Regions from separate parts of the Delftia sp. 11MD genome, predicted to be linked through region 3. Evidence: predicted binding sites of a transcription regulator. Region 3 holds the regulator's gene; each other region holds the start of a gene.
What was found. Region 3 encodes FNR, which switches genes on or off when oxygen is low (the NO sensors DNR and NnrR bind a similar motif). Its sites were predicted from a motif close to TTGATNNNNATCAA; they were not measured.
Positions count from the first base shown of each region.

Region 1: a site for FNR is predicted at 772-785, ahead of clpB (ATP-dependent chaperone ClpB). Genes of this name have one in related genera too.
Region 2: a site for FNR is predicted at 796-809, ahead of adhP (alcohol dehydrogenase AdhP). Genes of this name have one in related genera too.

Region 1 covers NZ_CP194333.1:1,613,990-1,616,252, forward strand. Annotated here, with positions in the region: gene ACRSCF_RS07295 (AraC family transcriptional regulator) at 1-747, shown strand, start outside; gene clpB (ATP-dependent chaperone ClpB) at 881-2,263, shown strand, end outside.
Region 2 covers NZ_CP194333.1:4,148,406-4,150,668, reverse strand. Annotated here, with positions in the region: gene rimO (30S ribosomal protein S12 methylthiotransferase RimO) at 1-719, shown strand, start outside; gene adhP (alcohol dehydrogenase AdhP) at 872-1,900, shown strand; gene ACRSCF_RS18780 (MATE family efflux transporter) at 1,964-2,263, opposite strand, start outside.
Region 3 covers NZ_CP194333.1:4,285,563-4,287,825, reverse strand. Annotated here, with positions in the region: gene ACRSCF_RS19510 (FixH family protein) at 1-236, shown strand, start outside; gene ACRSCF_RS19505 (hypothetical protein) at 418-705, shown strand; gene fnr (fumarate/nitrate reduction transcriptional regulator Fnr) at 787-1,506, opposite strand; gene hemN (oxygen-independent coproporphyrinogen III oxidase) at 1,668-2,263, shown strand, end outside.

The sequences.
Region 1 (2,263 bases), 2.7 Mb from region 3:
CACACGCTGTCGGTCTACCTGGCCGGCGGCGAGGGCTCGCAGCTCAAGGCGCGGCCCGAGGCCATGGGGGCGCCGGGGCGCATCTGCATCTTCACGCCAGAGGACGAATCGCACTGGCTGGTGCGATCGCCCGTGCAGTTCCTGCACCTGTATGTGTCCGACCTGGCCTGGGCGGGGCGCGTGGTCCGCATGCTGGATGCCGAGCCCCGCTCGCGCACCTTGCGTGCGCAGATCTACGGGGACGATCAGGCCTTCCACGCCGGTGCCCGTGCGCTGATGCAGCTGGACTGGCAGGACCCGCAGCAGCAACTGGCGGCCGATGCCATTGGCCAGCAGCTGGTGGACCGGCTGGTGCTGCAGTCCGCCACGCCGCGCCAGGTGCAGGCGCTGCAGCGGCCGCTGGGCGGGCTCTCTGCGGCCGTGCGGCGCAGGGTGCTTGCCCATATCGAGGCGCATCTGCATGACTCCAAGGCCGTGTCGCTGCCGGCACTGGCGAGACAGGCCTGCCTTTCGGAATTCCATTTCGCACGCATGTTCCGCCAGAGCATGGGCTGCACGGTGCACGAATGGGTGCTGCAGCAGCGCCTGGCCCGGGCACGGCGTGCCCTGTCTGCGCGCAACGTGCCGCCGCTGGCCGAGCTGGCGCTGGATTGCGGCTTTTCCAGCGCCAGCCACCTGGTGCGCAGCTTCCGGGCGCATTTGGGCGTTACGCCTACGCAGTTCTCGATCTTTCAGCGCAATGCTTGAGAAGGATGGCCGGCCTCGCCGGCCTTGATCTGGCGCAAGCGTCTGTCCTTGCGGGCCGGGCATGGCTTGAAATTTGCCCTGCCGGTATCAGATAAATCGCAATGACCCTGTTTCAGGAGCGAAAAGAAACACCATGCGAATCGACAAACTGACAACCAAGTTCCAGGAAGCCCTGGCCGACGCGCAAACGCTGGCCCTGGGCGGTGACCAATCCAACATCGAACCCCTGCACCTGCTCGTGGCACTGCTGCGCCAGGACGACGGTCCGCGCTCGCTCTTGCAGCGTGCCGGCGCCAACGTGGGGCAGTTGCAGGCCGCGGCCGAGAAGGCCCTGGCCGATCTGCCGCGCGTGCAGCATCAGGACCAGGTGCAGGTCGGCTCCGAGCTGGGCCGCCTGCTGCAGGTGACCGAGAAGGAAGCCCTCAAGCGGGGCGACCAGTTCATTGCCAGCGAGCTGTTCCTGCTGGCGCTGACCGATAGCAGCGGCGCCTCCACGCGTGCGGGCCAATTGCTCAAGGAAAGCGGCGTGACGCGCTCCACGCTGGAGTCCGCTATCAACGCCGTGCGCGGCGGCCAGACCATGGACAGCGCCGAAGGCGAAGGCCAGCGCGAGGCCCTCAAGAAATACACCCTGGACCTGACCGAGCGCGCGCGCATCGGCAAGCTCGATCCGGTGATCGGCCGCGACGACGAAATCCGCCGCTCCATCCAGGTGCTGCAGCGCCGCAGCAAGAACAACCCCGTGCTCATCGGCGAGCCTGGCGTGGGCAAGACCGCCATTGTCGAGGGCCTGGCCCAGCGCATCGTGGCCGGCGAGGTGCCCGAAAGCCTCAAGAACAAGCGCGTGCTGTCGCTGGACATGGCGGGCCTGCTGGCCGGCGCCAAGTACCGCGGCGACTTCGAGGAACGCCTGAAGTCCGTGCTCAAGGAAGTGGCCCAGGAAGAGGGGCGCATCATCCTGTTCATCGACGAGATCCACACCATGGTCGGCGCCGGCAAGGCCGATGGCGCCATGGATGCGGGCAACATGCTCAAGCCCGCGCTGGCGCGCGGCGAGCTGCACTGCATCGGCGCGACCACGCTCGATGAATACCGCAAGTACATCGAAAAGGATGCGGCGCTGGAGCGGCGCTTCCAGAAGGTGCTGGTCGAGGAGCCCTCGGTCGAGGACACCATCGCCATCCTGCGCGGCCTGCAGGTGCGCTACGAGGCCCACCACGGCGTGGACATCACCGACCCGGCCATTGTGGCCGCGGCCGAGCTGAGCCACCGCTACATCACCGACCGCTTCCTGCCCGACAAGGCCATCGACCTGATCGACGAGGCTGCGGCCAAGATCAAGATCGAGATCGACTCCAAGCCCGAGGTCATGGACAAGCTCGAGCGCCGCATGATCCAGCTCAAGATCGAGCGCGAGGCCATGAAGAAGGAAAAGGACGAGGCCTCGCAAAAGCGCCTGCAACTGATCGAGGAGGAACTCGGCAGCCTGGAGCGCGAGTACGCCGACCTCGAAGAC
Region 2 (2,263 bases), 140 kb from region 3:
CGGTGAAGACGCGCATGCTCGAACTGGTGCAGACGCTGGCCGAGATCGCCGAGCCCTATGGCGCCTGGGTGCGCCTGCACTATGTCTACCCGTACCCCAGCGTGGACGAGATCATTCCGTTCATGGCCACGGGCCGCGTGCTTCCTTATCTGGACGTGCCCTTCCAGCACAGCCATCCCGATGTCTTGAAGCGCATGAAGCGCCCCGCCAACGGTGAAAAGAACCTGGAGCGCCTGCAGCGCTGGCGCGAAATCTGCCCGGACCTGGTGATCCGCTCCACCTTCATCGCGGGCTTCCCCGGCGAGACGGAGCAGGAGTTCGAGCACCTGCTGCAGTTCCTGCGCGAGGCGCAGATCGACCGCGCGGGCTGCTTTGCGTACAGCCCGGTCGAAGGCGCTGCCGCCAACGAGATTCCCGGCATGCTGCCCCTGGAAGTGCGTGAGGAGCGCCGCGCGCGCTTCATGGCCGTGGCCGAGGAGGTTTCCACTGCGCGCCTGCAAAAGCGCGTGGGCCAGACCATGCAGGTGCTGGTGGACAAGTCCGTGGGCCTGGGCAAGAAGGGTGGCGTGGGCCGCAGCTATGCCGATGCCCCCGAGATCGACGGCCTGGTGCACCTGCTGCCGCCCGAGAAGGCCAGCAAGACCTACAAGGTGGGCGACTTCGTCAAGGCGCGCATCGTGGGCACGCAAGGCCATGACCTGGTGGGCCAGCCCGTGTAAGCCTGCCGTTCTGCCATCTCCCGAAAACGGGCAAGGTTCTCCTTGCCCGTTTTTTTTGTCTTTTCCGGACCAGTGCCTGATATCGATCAAGGCGGCCGGACCTCTTCGCTGAAATGCTGTACCTACTTTGACGCAAAGAAAGGATGGCGCGAATGAACAGGACCATGAAGGCCGCCGTGGTGCGGGAGTTTGGCAAGCCGCTCACCATCGAGGAAGTCCAGGTGCCCAGGCCCGATCCCGGCCATGTGCTGGTGAAGATCGAGGCCTGCGGCGTCTGCCATACCGACCTGCACGCGGCGAAGGGCGACTGGCCCGTCAAGCCCAATCCGCCTTTCATTCCCGGCCACGAAGGCGTGGGCTATGTGGCCGCCGTGGGCGCGGGCGTCACCCATGTGAAGGAGGGCGACCGCGTGGGCATTCCGTGGCTGTACACGGCCTGCGGCCATTGCGAGCATTGCCTGGGCGGCTGGGAGACGCTGTGCGAGCAGCAAAAGAACACCGGCTACTCCGTCAACGGCGGCTTTGCGCAGTACGCGCTGGCCGATGCCAATTTCGTGGGCCTGCTGCCCGGCAGCGTGGACCTGATCGAGATCGCGCCCGTGCTGTGCGCGGGCGTCACGGTCTACAAGGGCCTGAAGGTCACCGACACCAGGCCCGGCAACTGGGTGGTGATCTCGGGCATCGGCGGCCTGGGCCACATGGCCGTGCAATATGCCAAGGCCATGGGCCTGAACGTGGCGGCGGTGGACGTGGATGACGACAAGCTGGCGCTGGCCCGGCGCCTGGGCGCACAGGTCACGGTCAATGCCATGACCACGGACCCGGCGGCCTATCTGAAAAAAGAGATCGGCGGCGCGCACGGCGCCCTGGTCACGGCGGTCTCGCCCAAGGCCTTCGAGCAGGCGCTGGGCATGGTGCGGCGCGGCGGCACGGTATCGCTCAACGGCCTGCCGCCCGGCAGCTTCCCGCTGCCCATCTTCAACATGGTGCTCAGCGGCGTGACGGTGCGCGGCTCGATCGTGGGCACGCGGCTGGACCTGCAGGAGTCGCTGGATTTCGCGGCCATGGGCAAGGTCAAGGCTACCGTGTCCACCGACCGGCTGGAGAACATCAACGACATCTTCGCGCGCATGCATGAAGGCAAGATCGAAGGGCGCGTGGTGCTGGACCTGAACGCCTGACGCTTTGCCCACCCCCAAAAAAACAGGCTTCCCTCGGGAAGCCTGTTTTGCATGGCGCACGCCTTACACCATGCGGCGGATCGGGCGCTTCTTCCACACCAGCTTGTAGTAGGCGGTCTGCAGGCACAGCGTCAGGGTGTAGGACAGCGGAAAGGCCATCCAGATTCCCATCAGCCCGAAGCTGCGGCTCAGCCACCATGCCATGGGCAGCTCCAGCACGGCGAGCACCGTGATGGTGATGGCCGTGGGAATGACCACATCGCCGCTGGCACGCATGATGGACGACAGGGCAATGAAGCAGCCCAGCAGCAGGCCGCTCCACAGCACGATGTACAGCAGCTCGATGGCCAGCACCAGCACCTG
Region 3 (2,263 bases):
CCCATGTCTGGCTCGTGGTGGCCGGCCCGGCCGCCGTCGTGGTGGCTGGCGTGGTCACGGCCGTCATTGCGATCAATGGCGCCGATCCCGTGATTGATCCTGACTATTACCGCAATGGCATCACCATCAACGAGCGTGCCGATGGCGTGCGCGAAGTGCCCAAGAGCCTGGCGCCCGCGGTCACCGGCCGCAACCACGCGGCCACGCCCGCGCAGGACCATCCCACGGACCGCTGAAGGCAGGAAAATGCCGTGCACAAGGCCGCAGTCGCGGCCTTTTTGCATGGTGGATGGCATCTCCAGCATGCGCGAGGGCCAAGGGTTTCCTACAGGCAGTGCAGGGTGCGCAGGGCTTGGCACGGTGCGCGGGCGGCGCGCACAATGAAAGCCACCCCTCGACAGCTCAAGGAGATCGCTGATGTTGGCCCAACGCTGGATGTGGATTGCCTGGCCGGCCTTTCTGGCCGCCGCCGTGATGGAGATGCTGGTATTCGCCTTCGTGGACCCGCTGGAGCTGCACTGGCTCGGCGACCTGGGCTGGTCGCGGCAGGGAATCTACACGCTGGCTTTCTTCGCCTTCTGGGGCGTGACCATGCTGTCCAGCCTCATGACCACCATGCTGGGACGCTCCACGCACGATCTCAACGACGGCGTGGTCTCCGAGCCGGACCCAAATCTGGCCATGCAGGGCCTGGGGCGCGATTGAACCTGCGTGCACTGCAATGGCAATGAACAAGGCCCGCGACAGCGGGCCTTGTTCATTGCCGAGGGGCGGGGCCTTGCGGCCTCACTGGCACTGCTGGCTGTTGACGATGCGCTTGAGCGCGTCCGTGTCCAGGATGCGCAGATGGCGCTGGCGCACCTCGATGATGTTTTCCTCGGCAAACTTCGAGAAGGTGCGGCTCACCGTCTCCAGCTTCAGGCCAAGGTAGCTGCCGATTTCCTCGCGCGTCATGCGCAGCACCAGTTCCGACTTGGAAAAGCCCCGGGCGTGCAGGCGCTGCACCAGGTTGAGCACGAAGGCGGCCAGGCGCTCCTCGGCACGCATGCTGCCCAGCAGCAGCATCACGCCATGCTCGCGCACGATCTCGCGGCTCATGACCTTGTGCACATGGTTTTGCAGGGCCGTGACCTCGCGCGACAGGTCCTCCAGCTTGTCGAAGGGCATGACGCAGACCTCGGCGTCTTCCAGCGCGACCGCATCGCAGGTGTGGTGGTCGTTGACGATGCCATCCAGGCCGATGATCTCGCCGGCCATCTGAAAGCCCGTGACCTGGTCGCGCCCGTCCTCGGTGGCCACGCAGGTCTTGAAGAAGCCCGTGCGGATGGCATACAGCGAGGTGAAGGACTCACCGTTGCGAAACAGCAGGCCGCCGCGCTTGACCTTGCGGCGCGTGGCCACGATGTCGTCGATGCGCTGCATCTGCTCGGCATCCAGGCCCATGGGCATGCACAGCTCGCGCAGGTTGCAATTGGAACAGGATGCTTTGATGGTCTGAAGGTTCATGGAGTAAACATCAGCGGCGCAGCAGTGCGCCGGCGGTGACCTCGTGGATGGCGATGAGTTGGATCAAATTGTCGCAGCACTGCCGCGAACAACTCTTGATATGAGTCAAGGACGCGGCCAATGGGCTGCGGCACAGTGGACGACATTAGAGGAAAAAACCCATGACCGCTGTCACCCCAGAGCTGCTGCGTCGCTTCGACGTACCGGGGCCCCGATACACCTCGTTCCCCACGGCCGATCGTTTCGTGGAGGCTTTCGGTGCTGAAGACTATATCCTGGCACTTGAGCACCGCAAATCGAGTACCGCAGCGCGGGCCATGCCTTTGTCGCTGTATGTGCATGTGCCGTTCTGCGAGTCGCTGTGCTACTACTGCGCCTGCAACAAGATCGTGACGCGCCACCACGATCGCGCGGCCGTCTACCTGGACTACCTGGCGCGCGAGATGGCCTTGCACACGGCCCATTGCGGCAAGGGCCAGGCCGTCAGCCAGCTGCACCTGGGCGGCGGCACGCCCACCTTCTTCTCGGACGATGAACTGCGCACGCTGATTGCCCTGCTGCGCGAGCATTTCAAGCTGGAGCCGGGCGGCGAATACTCCATCGAGGTCGATCCGCGCACCGTCAGCGTCGAACGCCTGGCCGTGCTCAAGGAACTGGGCTTCAACCGCCTGAGCTTCGGCGTGCAGGACTTCGACGAACAGGTGCAGATCGCCGTGCACCGCGTGCAGCCGGCCGAGCAGGTGTTCGCGCTGGTGGC